One region of the Gymnodinialimonas hymeniacidonis genome, then DNA from elsewhere that is predicted to be linked to it. Evidence: riboswitches for the same ligand, from Rfam matches in the RefSeq annotation. Region 1 holds a riboswitch; the other holds the start of a gene.
The links. A riboswitch is a leader RNA that binds a small molecule or an ion and turns the genes downstream of it on or off. The one in region 1 is predicted to bind cobalamin.
Positions count from the first base shown of each region.

Region 2: another riboswitch for cobalamin. It lies ahead of V8J81_RS18675 (DUF1636 family protein); the one in region 1 lies ahead of V8J81_RS03895 (DUF1636 family protein).

Region 1 is NZ_JBFRBH010000001.1:760,249-768,771, forward strand. Features, by position in the region: gene V8J81_RS03865 (hypothetical protein) at 1-66, shown strand, start outside; gene V8J81_RS03870 (SOS response-associated peptidase) at 89-742, shown strand; gene V8J81_RS03875 (cobyric acid synthase) at 840-2,285, opposite strand; gene V8J81_RS03880 (HAD-IA family hydrolase) at 2,282-2,881, opposite strand; gene V8J81_RS03885 (cupin domain-containing protein) at 2,871-3,326, opposite strand; gene cobO (cob(I)yrinic acid a,c-diamide adenosyltransferase) at 3,326-3,943, opposite strand; cobalamin riboswitch at 4,013-4,195, shown strand; gene V8J81_RS03895 (DUF1636 family protein) at 4,228-4,629, shown strand; gene cobW (cobalamin biosynthesis protein CobW) at 4,634-5,686, shown strand; gene V8J81_RS03905 (hypothetical protein) at 5,688-5,993, shown strand; gene cobN (cobaltochelatase subunit CobN) at 5,993-8,523, shown strand, end outside.
Region 2 is NZ_JBFRBH010000001.1:3,655,074-3,663,596, forward strand. Features, by position in the region: gene V8J81_RS18645 (hybrid sensor histidine kinase/response regulator) at 1-443, opposite strand, end outside; gene V8J81_RS18650 (putative pterin-binding protein) at 492-983, opposite strand; gene V8J81_RS18655 (response regulator) at 1,131-1,742, shown strand; gene V8J81_RS18660 (FecCD family ABC transporter permease) at 1,921-2,967, opposite strand; gene V8J81_RS18665 (ABC transporter substrate-binding protein) at 2,964-3,899, opposite strand; gene V8J81_RS18670 (ABC transporter ATP-binding protein) at 3,896-4,696, opposite strand; gene V8J81_RS18675 (DUF1636 family protein) at 4,693-5,103, opposite strand; cobalamin riboswitch at 5,210-5,412, opposite strand; gene V8J81_RS18680 (zinc-dependent alcohol dehydrogenase family protein) at 5,703-6,710, opposite strand; gene V8J81_RS18685 (LysR family transcriptional regulator) at 6,813-7,676, shown strand; gene V8J81_RS18690 (alpha/beta fold hydrolase) at 7,786-8,523, shown strand, end outside.

The DNA.
Region 1 (8,523 bases):
GAAGACCTGGGCATCTTCCCGGGTGACGCACACAAGATCGCTTACGCCACCGTTTACGGGCGCTAAGCCAAGGGGTTAGGCTCGGCCCATGTGCGGCCGTATGACCATGACCCATCCCACAGACGCCATGGCGCAGCTGTTTGAGGCTGCGCCAGCGAATGATCTACCCGAACCGCCCACGTATAATCTGTGCCCGACACAGAGCGTGGGCGTTGTCGTATCTGGGGACGGGCGTAGTTACAGGCCGATGCGGTGGGGGTTCTTGCCGCATTGGTACAAGGCGATGAATGGCGGGCCGCTTTTGATCAACGCGCGGGCCGAGACGATTGCCGAGAAGCCTGCCTTCAAAGCGGCGGTGCGCGAACGGCGCTGTTTGATTGCCGCGACGGGCTTTTATGAATGGACCAAGGATGAAGAGGGAAACCGGCTGCCGTGGTATTTCTCACGCCCCGGCGGCGAGCCGATGGTCTTCGCGGGTATCTGGCAGATGTGGGGGAAGGACGACCCGGTGCCGACCTGCGCGATTGTGACGACTGGTGCGGGTGAGTGGATGGCCGAGACGCATCATCGGGAGCCGGTGGTTTTGGCGGAAGACGATTGGGCGACCTGGCTGGGAGAGAGTGGCGAGAAGGCCGCGCCTCTGATGCGGTCTTCGCCCGGGGGTTATTACCAGCGCTGGCGTGTGGACCGGGCGGTGAACTCGAACCGGGCGAGCGGGCCGGACTTGATCGAACCGATTTGAGTCCATTATTGCGCCCCTTTGGGGCGCGATGGGGGCGCTGCCCCCAAACCCCTGAGATATTTTTGGCACATGGAAGACAGGGCGCGAGTTGGACGTGTCAGCGCGCGGTGGCGAAGAGGGCCTCTGTGTCCAGGTGTTGGCGCAAGTGGTCGGCGAGCGCGTCGAGGGTGGATTCGACGGATTGATCGTAGTTTGCCGTGCTGGAGGTGTTGAATTGGGCCAGCCAGGCGGCGCGGAACGTGTCGTCGCGGAAGAGGCCGTGGAGGTAGCTGGCGGTGATCTGGCCGGAGGGGCTGCGCGCGCCTTCCGGCTGGCCGGAGATATGGGCGAAGGGGCGTGCGCGGTCGGGGCCTTTGGTTTCGCCGATATGAATCTCGTAGCCGCGGACGGGCAGGTTGGTGCCGGCGTAGGTGGCGGTGACCTCGGTGAGGGTTTTCTTCGGCGTCATGGTTGTTGTGACGTCGAGGAGGCCGAGGCCGAGGTCTGTGCCGGGGGTGCCTTCGATGCCGTCGGGGTCGGAGATGGACGTCCCGAGCATCTGGTAGCCGCCGCAGATGCCAAGGACATAGCCGCCGCGCCGGATATGGGCCTGTAGGTCGGTGTCCCAGCCTTGGGCGCGGAGGAAGGCGAGATCGCCGCGCGTGGATTTGGAGCCGGGGATTATGACGACGTCGGCATCGCCGGGGATAGCGTGGCCTGCGTTGAGCATGGTCAGGCGGACATTTGGTTCCTGCGCGAGCGGGTCCATATCGTCGAAATTTGCGATGCGGCTGAGGCGCAGGCAGACGATGTGCAGGCCCTCGGTGCGGTTCGGTGTGGCGATGTCGAGCGCGTCTTCGGCGGGGAGTTTGTGGGCTTGCGCGAACCACGGGATGACGCCGAAGCCGGGCCAACCGGTGTGGGATTTGATAAGGTCGTATCCGTCGTCGAAAAGGCTCGGGTCGCCGCGGAACTTGTTGATCATGAAGCCTTTGATCAGGGCCGCGTCAGCGGGGTCGATCACGGTCTGGGTTCCGACGATCTGGGCGATGACGCCACCGCGGTCGATGTCGCCGCAGAGGATCACGGGTGTGTCGGTGGCGCGCGCGAAACCCATGTTGGCGATGTCGCCGGGGCGCAGGTTGACCTCGGCGGGCGAGCCTGCGCCCTCGACGAGGATCAGGTCGTGGTGCGATTTGAGGCGTTGGAAGCTGTCGGTGACGGCCTCTAGCAGTTGCGGTTTGAGTTTGGCGTAGTCGCGGGCGCGGACGGTGGTCAGGCGCTTGCCTTGCACGACGACTTGGGAGCCTGTGTCGGTTTCGGGCTTGAGCAGGACCGGGTTCATGTCGGTGTGGGGCGCGACGCCGGAGGCCAGCGCTTGCAGGGCCTGGGCGCGGCCGATCTCGCCGCCGTCCGAGGTCACGGCGGCGTTGTTGGACATGTTTTGCGGTTTGAAGGGGGCGACCGACAGGCCGTTCTGGCGGGCGATGCGGCAGAGGCCCGCGACGAGCATGGACTTGCCGACATTGGAGCCGGTGCCCTGGATCATAAGCGCGCGGGTCAAGCGAGGGCCTTTGGCAGTTCGTCCCGCGTGGCGTCGGTGAAGTGGAAGGTGCGCCAGCCAAGTGCGCGGGCGGCGTCGCAATTGCGGGCGAGGTCATCGACCAGCAGGGTGGCTTGGGGGGCGACGCCGGACCAGTCGGTGATGGTCTGGAAATAAGCGGGGTCGGGTTTGGCGCGTTTCATGCGGCCCGAGGCGAAGACGTGTTCGACAAGGGCGGAGAAGCCCATTTCAGTCTCAATGTAGTCCGCGCGGCTTGCGGGGTTGTTGGTGCCGATGACGTGGCGGGCCGGGTGGGTTTTCAGGTGCGATATGACCTGCGTGTCGGGGCGCGCGTCTTTGGCGTACCAATAGGTGATGAAGGTGTCGGGGGTTATGTCGGTGTCTTGGGTGGCGAGCCAGTCCGCGGCGACATCATGCAGCTCTTCCTCGCCGCGGATCACGGACCGGATGCGGCCTGATTTGAAAACGTAGTCCTGAAGGCTAGAGAGGCTGAGACCCAGATCAGCCTCCAGATCATCGGCCCAGACGAACCGCCCCTCCACGATATTGCGGTTCAGGACGCCGTCGAAATCCCAGACGATCAGCTCAGGTGCCATGGTAGGGTTCGACCTTCGTGATGTTGCCCTCCGCATCGCGATAGACCTTTTCGTCAGCGATGATCGTGACGGTCTCACCGGTCTTGGAATAGGTCACGGTATCGTCGTGGGAGCGGGTGCCGATGACGAGATAACGGCAGGGGGCTTGGGTGCGGTTCTCTAGGTGGTGGCCCACGGGTACGCCTGCCTTGAAGGTGGCCGTGTCGCCCTGGATCAGGTCGGTCTCAGCGTCGCCTTCGATCAGCGTGACGGTGCCGGAGAGGACGTGGATCATCTCATCCTCGTTGGCGTGCCAATGGGTTTTGGAGGCGGCGGAGCCGGGCCAGAGCGTTTCGATGAACGCGCCGAATTGGGTCAGGCCACCGGCATCGGAGAGAAGTTCGGCGCGGCAGCGGCCGATTTCATCTTCGCCTTCGTCGATCTTGGGATTTTCGACCTTGGGCATTAGAACTCCACGCCTTTCTGGGCCTTCACGCCGTCGCGGAAGGGATGTTTGACGAGGGTCATTTCGGTGACGAGGTCTGCGGCTTCGATCAGTTCGGGCTTTGCGTTGCGGCCTGTGAGGCAGACATGGGTCATCTGTGGTTTCTCGTGCAGGAGGAAATCGACGACCTCGTCGATATCGAGGTAATCGTAGCGGAGCGCGATGTTGATCTCGTCCAGCATAACGAAGTCGATTTCGGGGTCGAGGATCTGCTCCTGCGCGATCTTCCAGCCGTTCTGGGCGGCGGCGATGTCGCGCTCGCGGTCTTGCGTTTCCCAGGTGAAGCCCTCGCCGGAGACGAAGAAGCGGCATTCATCGGCGAAGCGTTCGCGCAGGAAGCTCTTCTCGCCCGTGTCCCAATTGCCCTTGATGAATTGCACGACGGCGGTGCCCATCCCGTGCTGGATGGAACGCATGACCATGCCAAACCCGGACGAGGATTTGCCCTTGCCGGGGCCAGTGTGGACCATGATCAGGCCCTTCTCCTCAGTCTTGGTCTCCATCATCTTGTCGCGCGCCGCCTTGATCTTTTTCATCTTCTCGTTGTGGCGGGCGTTTTCGTCTTGCGTCTCGGTCATGGGATCCTCCGTGGCGTCATGGGAAGGGGTGACATTGCCGGGGCCGATTGACAAGCGGGTCAGCGCGTGAGCAGTGTTTTCGACGATGGTGCGCCGGTTTGGCGCTGAAGAGGGAATGGGGTGAGATGCCCCGGCTGCCCCCGCAACTGTGAGTGGTTTGCGTCGTGTCAAAAGGCCACTGGGCTTGTCCCGGGAAGGCGACACGATGCGTGGGCCACAAGCCAGGAGACCTGCCATCGCAACTGGAACTTATGTGCCGGGCGGGGTGCCTCGGGCTTGGGGGAATGATGGATACCGAAAAGGCTCCGGTCGAGCTTCTGGTCTGCGTGAAGTGTTTGCGCGGAGGCGAGGCGACCGAGGATGGCGAACGGCCCGGCACGCGGTTGTACGAAGATTTGCGCGCGGCGGGGATGCCCGAGGGCGTGACGCTGACACCGGTGGAATGCCTGCAGAATTGCGATCATGGATGCTCTGCAGTGATGCGGGGCGGCGCGGCGCGTTGGACCTATGTGTACGGAAACCTTGATGAGGCGTCGCATACGGACCTGCTGCGCGACGGCATGGAATTATACCGGGACGCGAGCGATGGGGTGATCCCGTGGCGGCAGCGGCCCGAACACTTCAAACGCAACTGCATTGCGCGCATTCCGCCGGTCGCCCCGGCTGCGCCGAAACTGGGAGGCTAAAGGTATGGCTGATTTGGCGAAACTGCCGGTGACGATCGTGACGGGGTTTCTGGGGTCGGGGAAGACGACGCTGATCTCGCAGCTGATGCAGAACCCGGGCGGCAAGCGGTTGGCGATTGTGGTCAACGAGTTTGGTGATGTGGGTGTGGATGGTGAGATCCTGAAGGGGTGCGCCATTCCCGATTGCCCGGCGGAGAATATCATGGAGCTGGCGAATGGCTGCATCTGCTGCACGGTGGCCGATGATTTCATCCCGACGATTGAAGCGCTGATGCAGTTGGAGCCGCGCCCGGAGCATATCGTGATTGAAACGTCCGGGCTGGCGCTGCCGAAGCCGCTTTTGAAGGCGTTTGACTGGCCGGATATCCGTTCGAAAATCACGGTGGATGGCGTGATCGCGCTGGCCGATGCGGAAGCCGTGGCCGATGGCCGGTTCGCGCCGGACGTGGCGCGCGTGGATGCGCAGCGCTTGGCGGATGAGTCGATTGATCACGAGACGCCGTTGAGCGAAGTGTTCGAGGATCAGATTTCCTGCGCCGATATCGTTTTGCTGACCAAGCCGGATCTGGCGGGGCCGGAGGGCGTTGCTAAGGCCAAAGCGGTGATCGAGGCGGAAGCGCCGCGGGCTTTGCCTATTGTGGAAGTAGCCGAGGGGCGGGTTGATCCGCGCGTGATCCTGGGGCTGGAAGCGGCGGCAGAGGATGACATGGACGCGCGGCCTTCGCATCACGACGGGCATGACGACCATGAGCATGATGATTTCGAGAGCATCGTTGTGAACATCGCACCCGTTGCGGACCCGGCGGATTTGGTGGCGCGGATCGAGCGGCTTGCGACTGAGCAGAACATCCTGCGCGTGAAGGGCTATGCAGATGTGGCGGGCAAACCGATGCGCCTTCTGGTGCAGGCTGTGGGTGCGCGGGTGCGGCATCAGTATGACCAGCCTTGGGGCGACCGGCCTCGCGCGGGCCGTCTGGTGGTGATCGCCGAGCATGACGATGTCGACCCGGCGGCGATCCGCGCGGTGCTGGCCCCGGAAACGGTGGCCGCCGAGTGACATGGTGCGGCCGGTGGATCATGGCGAACGGCGAGGCCCTGCAAGCGGGGTCTTGCAGGAGGCGTTCCAGATCACCGGGCGCGGCTGTGTCGGCGTCTTTGCCGAACTTGAGGGGATCGTCCGTGTCGGAGATACGGCGCGGTTTCCAGATGGCGAGCTGAAGGTCACCGGCATTGAGATAATTCGCTACACCGATCCGACAAAGCGGCCCGAAGGGGAGATTGGCGTACTGCTAGAGGGGGCGGAGAAAGAGGCGCTTTTGGCCTTTAAGGGCAAACGGATTGTCTTTGAGGCGGGAGAGGACTGATGCACGTCATCTTCCGCGAAAGCCACGGGTTGGAGGAGACGGAGACCCCGCAGGATCTGGCGCAGACGCCTGCCGATCTTGTGGTTTTGTCGCTGTCAGACTCGGACCTTGGCGCCTTTGCGGAGGGCTGGCGACGGTCGGACGGGGCTTTGCCGAGCTTGCGGCTGGCGAATATCGTCGCGCTGAAACATCCTTTGTCTGTCGACACTTACGTGGAGCAGACGTTGGAGGGGTCGAAGGGCATCCTGATCCGCCTGATCGGCGGCGTGCCCTATTGGCCTTATGGCTTGCAGCAGATCGAGGCGCTTTGTCGGGCCAAGGGGATCGCGCTGGCCGTGCTGCCTGCCGATGGGCGGGAGGATAAGCGGCTCGATGACATCTCGACCTTGCCGGTCAGCACGCTGCGGCGGTTGCAGCATCTTTGTGATGCGGGCGGGGCTGTGGCCGCGCAGGCGGCGTTGCAACAGATGGCCTTGGCCTCGGGCCTTTATGCGGGGCCGGTGAAAGGTGCGAAGGGCGTGGCGCAAGTGGGCGGCTGGACGCCGGAGCACGGGGTGTGTTGCCCGGTTTTGGCGTGCGGTGAAAAGCTGGTGCTGGTGACGTTCTACCGGTCGTACCTTGTGGCCGCCGATCTGGCGCCGATTGAGGCCCTGTTTGACGCGTTACGAGCGCAAGGGTTCGCGGTCATGGGCCTGTTTGCGCCGTCGCTGAAGGCACCCGGAGCGGCGGAGTGGATGGCCCGGATGGTTGCGCATCTGGCCCCGGTGGCCGTGGTGAATGCGACGTCGTTTTCGGGGAAGGGGGCGTCTGGCACGTCGCCGCTCGATGCGGGCGAGGTGCCGGTGTTCCAGGTGGCTTTGGCAACTTCGACCGAAGAAGCCTGGGCCGAGGCCGAGCGCGGGTTGTCACCCGCCGATCTGGCGATGCATGTGGTCTTGCCCGAGGTGGACGGGCGGATCTTTGGCGGCGCGGTCAGTTTCAAGGAACCGCAGGCGCGCGACGAGGCTTTGCAATTCGCGCGGTTTGTGCACCGGGCCAATGCGGGGCGCGTTGAAGCGGTGGCAAAACGGGTGGCCGCGTGGCACAAGCTGGCCGAGTCTGAGGAGCGACGCGTGGCCTTGGTGCTGAGCACCTATCCTGGGCGGGAGTGGAACCTGGCGCATGCCGTAGGCCTGGATGCCATCGCCTCCGCCGGGGCGATTTTGGAGGATCTGGGCGAGGCAAGCGGGCTCAGCGCCGACGATCTGCGCGCGGCGCGCCTGGTCTGGCCCTTCGCCGCGTATAAGGCGGCTTTGTCACGCCTTCCCAAAGCGTTGCGCGACGATCTGGAAGCGAGCTGGGGCAGCTGCGAGGAGGATGCGGATGCATCCGAGGAGGGGCTGGCCCTGCCGATCCTGCGGCGCGGGCAGACCTGGGTGGCGTTGCAGCCTGAGCGGGGCAATCCCAAGCTGCGGGACGCAGAATATCACGACCTCGCCCGCGTGCCGCGCCATGGCTACGTGGCGTTCTACCTTTGGATGCAGGAGCACGCCGATGCGCTGATTCATATCGGCGCGCACGGGACGTTGGAATGGCTGCCGGGCAAATCAGTGGCCTTGTCTGAGGCATGCTGGCCCGAGGCGCTGACCGGCGATCTGCCGGTGATCTATCCGTTTATTGTGAACGATCCGGGCGAGGCCGCGCAGGCAAAACGGCGGATCGGGGCGATTACGCTGGGTCACATTCCGCCACCTCTGAAGCCGTCCGAGACTCCCACACGGCTGGTGCGGCTTGAGGCATTGCTGGACGAGTTTTCCAATGCGGATGGGTTGGACCCGAAGCGGCGTGACCGGTTGCAAGAAGATATCCGGGCCGAGGCGCAGGCATTGGGCGTGGAGGCCGATCTGGGTCTTGAGGCGGCGTCGTGCAGCGCCGAGGCGATCACGCGGATCGACCGGTTCGTGTGCGATGTGAAGGACAGCCAGTTCGGCGATGGGTTGCATGTGTGGGGCCGGGCGGGGCCGGAGGTTGAGGCGTTTGACAGCACCTCATCGGCTGTCGCGGAACGCTCCAGCCTCCTCGCAGCCTTGGCGGGCCAGCGGATCGATGCGGGGCCGAGCGGATCACCCTATCGCGGGCGGACCGATGTGCTGCCGACGGGGCGGAATCTGTACACCACTGACCCGCGTTCGGTGCCGTCCCGGGCAGCTTATGCACAGGGCGAGGTCTTGGCGGATGAGTTGATCCGGCGGCATTTGCAGGAGGAGGGCGATTATCCGAAAGGGTTGATCGTGGACCTGTGGGGGTCAGCTACGATGCGCACGGCGGGTGAAGAGTTCGCCATGGCGTTGGCGCTGCTGGGCGTGCGGCCGGTTTGGGACGACGGCAGCGAACGGGTGAGCGGCATCGAAGTGCTGCCGATTGCGGAGTTGGACCGGCCCCGGATCGACGTGACTTTGCGGGTGTCGGGCCTGTTCCGCGATGTGTTCCCGACGCTGTCGGCTTTGTTCCAGCAGGCCGTGCGGGCCCTGGCGGGCCGCGATGAGGCGGC
Region 2 (8,523 bases), 2.9 Mb from region 1:
CGGATATCCGGGCGGATGTCGCGGGTCAGATCGCGTAGAGCGATGATGTCGTTCTCCGACAGGCCAGGGTCGGCATCCAGCACCGCGATCATATCGTCTTGATAGGCGTTCACCCGAGCCAGAAGATCTGCAGCGTCACCGGGAAAAAGATCGCGTGCCTCGCCGCGCCCGACGATCAACAGGCGGCTGAGCGCGATGTCAGCCCGCAGGCGCACAGCATCGACATCAGGGGAGGGGTCGTTGGCGGCCTCGCTCAAGGTCGCGTTGAGGTTGGCGATCTCGGTTTCGACCTGAAGGATTGTCCATTGCAGATTGTCGGCATCCGCGGTGGAGAGGCCCCGCAGCTCCCGCAACAGATTGCCGCCCAACACGCCCAACAGGACGATCAGCAGCGGCACGACGATCAGCACGCCAATGCGTCTGCGGCCCTTTTTGTCGGTCACGGCGCGCCTTTCATTTGCTCCGGCCCGACCAATACCGCTGACAAGGTGTCATTCCAACACTTCGATCCGGTCCAGTTGCCAGATGCTTTGCGCATAGACCTCTTCCGTCTGGTAAGCCGCATCGCTGTCATATGGAAAGACGATCCAGTACGGGCCCTTGTCGCGTACGGACATTGGTGCTCCGTCCATCCGCGTCGCGATGATCGGATAGGTCGCGCCGGTTTCGGGTGCGGGCATTTCAATGGCGTAGTCATTCAATGCCGTCAGGGTCAGGTCCGCGCCCTCTGCACCGGCGGCATCCAGAACGCTTGCCAGGGATGGCCCAGTGAACGTCACTTCGCCTTCCGTCCAGATCGTCGTGGTGGTGACCGTGACCTGATCGAGCGCATCCAGATCCGCGAGCGAAAGAGACATTTGCTCGCCACCTTCCGGCGTGATCTGAAGGGCGGTCGGATCCTGTGCGATCGCAGGGCATGTCATCGAAATCGCCAGAAGGGCTGCACAGACGAAGGAGCGAAGCATGTCAGATACCTTTTGCATCACGTGGTTGCCCCGATCTCTAACATTGGGCGCAGGCCGGCATCGTACGGGGATAGGGATAGGTGTATATACTTTGGTATAGGTCTGCCTCGCCCGAGCCACATTTTCCCCCTAGGCACTTGAGACAACTTCGGAAAAGATTGCGCCATGCCAAACATTCTTGTTGCTGACGATCATGATCTGGTGCGTGACACGATTGCGGCCTACCTCGGCCAGCAGGACGATTTTCACGTAGAAACCGCCGATGATCTGGCCGAAGCGCGCGCACTATTGGAAGGCGTCGTCCCGTTCGATCTGGTCATCCTCGATTACAACATGCCGGGCATGGATGGCCTTGAGGGGATGGAAAGCGTCATCAAGGGCTATCCCCATATCAAGGTGGTCTTGATGTCCGGCGTCGCCAAGCCCGATGTCGCGCGCGAGGCGATGACACGCGGGGCCAACGGCTTCCTTCCGAAATCCGCGACCGCGAAATCGATGGTGAATGCGATCCGGTTTGTTCTGGCGGGCGAGCAGTACTTTCCCTTTGATCTCGCCGAGGCGAAACCCGAGACGCCCGAAAGTTTCAAGGGGCTGTCCTCCCGAGAAATGGAGACGTTGGAGTTTCTATGCCGCGGCGCGTCCAACAAGGAAATCGCGCGGGCCCTCGATCTGGCGGAAGTCACGATCAAGCTTCACGTGAAGAACATTCTCGCCAAACTGGGCGTGAGCAACCGGACGCAAGCTGCTTTGCTGGCGAAGGAACAGAATTTGTTCTGAGTGGTCGATAACGCCACTTTTTTAGCGGCGAAAGAACGTCATACCTTCTGCAATGGCTTGATTTCGAGGCAAAAAGACTTCTTTGCGGAAAGTGGATGGCAGCGCATCGGTCAGCTTCGTTGATAGCGCGACGACACTAAGCAGGGACAGCCAGGGACCGCTTTGGGCCGAACGCTCTTCACCCTCTCCGTCTCAGCAACGCCACGAAGAACACACCTCCGATTAGCCCGGTGACAATCCCGATCGGCATGTCTTCAGGGGCCATGATGGTGCGCGCGACGATGTCCGCCCAGAGCAAAAAAATGGCTCCGGCAAGGGCAGACCACGGCAACACGCGGGTGTAGTCGCCACCGACCACCACACGCACAATGTGCGGGATCATCAAACCGACAAACCCGATCATCCCTGAAAAGGCCACCATCACACCGGTGATCAGTGCTCCTGCAATGAACACCATGCGGCGGAATCGGACCACGGAGATACCAAGCGACGTTGCGGTTTCATCACCGATTGTCATTGCATTGAGGTCGGCAGCCCGGCGCCAAAGCCAAAGGACGCACGGGATCAAAACGCCAAGCGGGTAGATGAGATGGTTCCATTGCGCGAGGCCAAGCCCACCCAGCATCCAGAAGACAACCGTATGGGCAGCGCGGGGATCGCCCAGAAAAATCAGTAGGTTGGCAAGCGCCATAATGACGAAAGAGACAGCGACGCCCGTCAGAACCAAGCGGTCTGCGCTGCTGGCTCCGGCAAAACGAGAAACCGCCAACACCGCCCCCGTGGCTGCCAACGCACCAAGGAATGCCAGGACCGGAACCGTCAACAAGCCTAGGAAAAGGCCGGTGTGAAGTAGGGCGAGGATGGCACCAAATGCCCCACCCGATGAGATCCCCAGCAAATGCGGATCGGCGAGCGGGTTGCGGGTAACGGCCTGTAGGCTGGCGCCAACTACAGCGAGACCCGCGCCGACAATCGCCGCCAGCAAAGCGCGCGGGAAACGGATCTCCCATACAACTGCTGCTTGGCCCTGGCTCCAATCCGGCGTGACCAAGCCAAAACCGATCTGCTCGGACAAGACCCCCCAAACTGTACGGAATGGCACCGAAACGGCACCGACGGAGATGGCAGCGCTGATCGAAAACACCAACGCCACCATACCAATGCCGATCAGGAGGGGCAGATTTCCCCTCCGCCCAATTGCCCGATCTCCGGACGAGACGCTCATTCCGGCCAGAACGCTTCGGCCAAGCGGGCCACGGCATTGATGTTTCGCGGCCCAGGCGTGGCTTCGACATATTCCAGCACGACGAAGCGGTTGTTCTGAACAGCACTAATCCCCGAAAGGGCCGGGCTGTTGCGCAGGAACTCCATCTTCTGTTCGGCGGTAACTTCACCATAGTTTACGATAATGATGACCTCAGGGTCCCGCTCCACCACGGCTTCCCAGCTGACCGTGCCCCAGCTTTCGCGGAAGTCATCCATGATGTTCACGCCGCCAGCCGCTTCGATCATTGCGGTCGGGATTGCAAAATGGCCCGCCGTGAAGGGGGTATCTTCGCCGCTGTCATAGACAAACACACGCGGTGCTTCGCCTTCGGTGTTAAGGCCTGCGATGATCTCGGTCAGTTCCGCCTGATAGCCCGAAATCAATGTCTCCGCGCGCTCTTCGACGCCGAAGATTGCACCAAGGTTGCGCAGGTCATTGTACATCAGATCAAGCGTGACCTCCTGTTCCATCCCAACGTGAATACAGCTTTCGCTCAACTCGTAGACATTGATGCCAAATCGTTCGAGCGTCTCAGGTGTCACTTCACCGCCGACCCTCATGCCGTAATTCCAACCGGCAAAGAAGAAATCCGCCTCGGCCCCTACCAGCACTTCCGTTGTCGGGTAACGCTCGGCCAGTTCGGGCAATTCCTCGACCCCTGCGCGCATTTCTTCGTCCAACTTGTTCCAGCCGGAAATGCCAGTATAGCCGATCATCTGGTCGGTCAGCCCAAGAACCAGCATCATCTCGGTGAGGTTGATGTCGTGGGAAACCGCTGCCTGCGGCACGCCTTCGAATGCAACCTCGCGCTCGCAGGACTGCACAATGGTCTGTGCCAGTGCGACTGTGCCGATAAGGCTGAAGACTGCGGATAGGGTGAGCGTTTTCATTGCAGGGGAGTCCTTTTGGTTTGCAAATGGAAGGTGAAGTGGCGCGTGTCTGAACGGTTGAGCCAATCGGCCCTTGCATCGACGTGAAAGGCGCTGGTGACAAGATCTTCGGTCAGAACCTCTGCAGGGGTTCCAAACGCTAGTGCCTTGCCCTGTTTGAGGATGAGCAGGTCGTCGCACAGCCCAGCCGCAAGGTTCAGATCGTGCAGACTGGTCACAACTGTCAGGTCGAGGTTTCGGATCAGATCCAGCACTTCAAGCTGATGCCGGATATCGAGGTGATTTGTCGGTTCATCAAGGATCAGCACCTGCGGTTGCTGAGCCAAGGCTCGGGCAACCATCACGCGCTGCCGTTCCCCGCCAGAAAGGGTGCCCATTTGGCGAAACGCCAAGTGAGCGAGATCAAGCTTCAGTAATGCCGCTTCAATTATCGCAGTTTCCGCTGCGCCGCCTGCGCTGAACCCGTCGCGATGGGGAACCCGGCCCAAAGCCACGACCTCGCCAACTGTCAGGGCGAAATCGGTGGGCTGTTCCTGCAAGACTGCAGCAACCTTCCGAGCAGCCTTGCGCGGCGGCATCGCCCAGATGTCGTCGCCCCCCACCATGATCCGACCTGTTGCGGGCATGTTGTAGCGATAGAGCAGCCGCAAAAGGGTCGACTTTCCAGCGCCGTTTGGCCCGACAATGCCCAAAAGCCGACCAGCCGCGACCGAGAAACTGGTGGCGTGTAGTGAAAATCCTTCTGCCCCGCGCGACGCCCAGGAGGCGTTTTCGACAACCAAATCCGCCGCCCTCATTGCACAGGCTCCGGGCTGTGCTCAACGATGGTTATGGCCGCAGGAACACGGGCCAAAGTGGTCCGGCGCAATTTGCCCGGTCGGTCGACCGAACTGCACCATCCATCATGCAGAACTGAATATTGGCGTGCGAAAGCAACAAGCGCCTCGATATCCTCGTCGGCATCAATGTCGCCAAACAAGTAGGTCGCCTTGCGTGTGCCATGGTAGGCGATTGTGCAAGGCCGGTCGCAGCCCGCCATGCAGGCCACACCAGATATCTCGAATGCCTCGGGGATCGCGTCTCCGGCCGCATCAATCGCCTCGCGCAGGCGTTTGATCAGGTCATATCCCGGCTCGCACGTGGCCCCTTTGTGCTTGCAAGATGTGCAAACCGAGATGCGGTGATTGGGTGTTGTCCGGTGCATGTCGCCCTCCGCGCATATGCGGGCGCATCGGGGAACCGGATCGGTCAGCGGCGAATGCCGTCGGTGCCATACCTGTCTCCTCCACCGGGCGCCCCGCCCGAGTTAGGGTTGAAACAAGCAAAAGGCAGGTCTCCTGACTTCGCGGGTCTGGGCGTTCTTGCGGCCTTCCCGGGGCGGGCCCAGTGACCATATGCAAAACACTCACCGCTTACAGTTGCGGGGGCAGTCACGGACTTGGCACATATCAAGGCACCGCACCGTGTTCCCTATTAACCCACAAGGCGTGGGACCAATTGCGCCGTAACCCGTAGGTTGATTCCGTCTGCCGTGCAATAGAGTTGGTTCATCTTTGGGATCACAGCAGCGCTCTGAGCAGTCTTTCGTAGTTCCTATTGGTTTGGTGTGAATAGTCACGAGCTTGAAAGTCGGCGAAGCGGGACACGCCTGCAGCATCCAGAGTACGGCTCGAAGGTCTGGAATAGGCCGTCGCCTCACACCGATTGATTGCGTCTCGTCAGCGGTGTTCGAAGCCGACCCGTCAAACGCCACGACACCAAGTCCGGGCAGAACCATGATTTACCGTAGGTCGAAGGATCTTTTCATCGAATGCGGACGACGATTTTTCCCAGGTGACGATTGCTTGCCATGTAAGCGTAGGCATCAGACACTTCATCGAGTGGAAAGATGCGATCGATCACCGGTTTCAGTTTTCCTGTCGCCCAGAGCGGCATCAGGAAATCCACAGCTGCTTTCCTTCGATCGGCATTGTCCAGCAAGTGCCAAACAAGGTGAAACCCTTTGATGGCAATGCCCTTCGTGAGGATGGGATAGAAAGGAAGCCCAGGGATTTCGCCTGATTGAAACCCCATCAACACCATTGTGCCTTCAGGAACCAATGCTTCGGCGGCGGGGGCAATCATGTCTCCAATAACAGAGTCGCAAACGAGATCGACCCCCTTGCCAGCTGTGATCGTACCAACTCGCTCAGCAAGATCTTCAACGTCGGTGACGACGACATGATCCGCGCCTGCATCTTGCAATGCTGGCGCTTTCATTTGGGTGCGCGTCGTCGCGATACTGGTCGCCCCGATTTCGGTAAGGATTTGGAACGCTGCTGTCCCAACACTGGAGCTTGCACCCGTAATTAACGCGACCCTACCATCTGCCTCTTTCGGCATACCACCTTTGTCGAGGATCATGCCGTATGCAGTGGCAAATGCCATCCAGAACGCGGCCGCGTCTTCAAAGCTTACGCCCTCAGGAATTGTCTCCAATGCCTCAGCCGGGACGTTCACAACCTCGGCAAGTGTCCCGTATTTCGCCCAGTCCATCATTGGAAGAATGCAGACTCTGTCACCTACCATAAAGTTCGAAACGCCATTGCCCACAGCCAAAATCTCACCTGCGCCTTCCGCACCCAAGGGGGCCGCCGGGATGGGAGGCTCAACAAGATAGTTTCCGGCTACATAGAGAAGCTCAGCACGGTTGAGACCTGCAGCACGCATGCGCACCTGAACCTCACCTGGTCCGGGTTGCTTCACGGGCAGGTCCACAAGATTGATGTTCTCGGGTCCACCGAGGGCGTCAAATTGAGCTGTGAGAGGCATCAGGTCATCCTTAAAGCTTGCTTCACAGGAAGCTTACTGGTGCCTTTTCGCGTAATCATGTAGTGAATTATCATCTGGTTGGTGCGTATTTGCGAGGCAAGAGTGGACTGGGAAGAGATCAAAACGCTCCGGGCCGTGGTCCAGCATAGAACAGTCCGCGGCGCCGGGCATGCACTCGGCGTGCACCACACAACGATTGGCCGACGGATCGACTCGTTGGAGGCCAGCATTGGGACCAACCTATTCAATCGCACTCCCGATGGGCTGTTGCTCACCTCCGCCGGAGAGCGACTGTTTGCGGTTGCGCAGGATTTTGACGAAGCCCTCATTGATGCAGAACGCAGCATTGTAGGTTTGGATGATGAACTGGCGGGGTCTTTGGCTGTCACGATGCCAGAGCCGTTATTGAACGCGCTTTTCATTCCGGAATTGCCGGAATTCGTCGCGAACAACCCGTCCGTGGAACTCCGATTTGATACCTCGCTGTCCATCCGAGACGTTGCGCGACGTGAAGCGGACTTTGCAGTGAGGCTGGATAATAACCCACCCGAAACGTTGGTCGGAAAACGGCTCTTCGCCTATACCGAGGCCGTCTATGCGACGTCCGAATACTTGGCCCGTGACCCCAAAAATCGTCGATGGCTCGGATGGGGGCATGGCACGCAAGGCGCGCCAGAGTGGGTCCAATCATCTGAGTTTCCCGACCTTCCGATTTGGGGAGTCTTTCCGACGATCCCGTCACAACAAGCGGCAGCACGGCAAGGCCTCGGTTTCGCGATACTTCCGTGCCTATTCGGGGATGCAGACCCTGAACTACAGCGTGTCGGCAAGAGACCTCCTACAAAGAGCCGGGACATCTGGCTCCTGACGCATAACGATTTACGCAAGACCGCCCGCGTGCAGGCCTTCATGAGCTTTGCCGAAGACCTCCTCCGCCGAAAGAAATCCGTCATCCAAGGAAGTTGATGCGCTATCTGCAAAATTGCACCAACTTGATGCAAACACACTTCGTGATGTTGCGAAATTGCGATGCTACCTCTGAACCAACGCGACAGACAGTGGTTCGGAGACTTCCATGCTTGACACAGCGGCACAGGTGCACCCCCGCATCAAAGAGCTAGGGCTGCAAGACGAGTATCCGTTTGCCTCTCACTTCATCGATACTCCGATGGGGCGAATGCACTATCTGGACGAAGGCGCACACACCGGCGGGTCCACCGTTCTTGCGGTTCATGGCAACCCGTCTTGGTCCTTTCTCTATCGTGTATTGGTCAAAGGCTTATCGTCAGATCGGCGCGTAGTCGTTCCAGACCACATCGGTTTTGGGCTTTCCGACAAGCCAGACGACGAGCACGCCTACACGCTCAAAGCCCATATCGACCATTTGGAGGATTTGGTCCTCAAGCTGGACCTGACCAACATAACGCTTGTGATGCAGGACTGGGGTGGGCCGATTGGCTTGGGCGTAGCGGCTCGGCATCCCGACCGCATCAAGGCACTGGTTGTCATGAACACGTTTGGGTTCTACCCGCCCGTCGACGGTATGGACCCCGAAGCGCTGAAGCTTCCACCTCCCCTATTGATGATGCGGTCCAAGGGTTTGGGTGATTTCATGGTCCGGCGGCTTGGCTTTTTCGAACGGCAAGTGATGACGATGGCCACTGCAACGAGGCGCAATGGGCCAGTGAAAGCTGCCTACCGGGATGTTTTCAGAAGCTCGGCGGATCGTGCAGGCGTCATGGCGTTCCCCCGCATGATCCCCACGAACACGCGCCATCCGGCCGCCAAGATCCTGCTCGAAGAAACAGGTCCG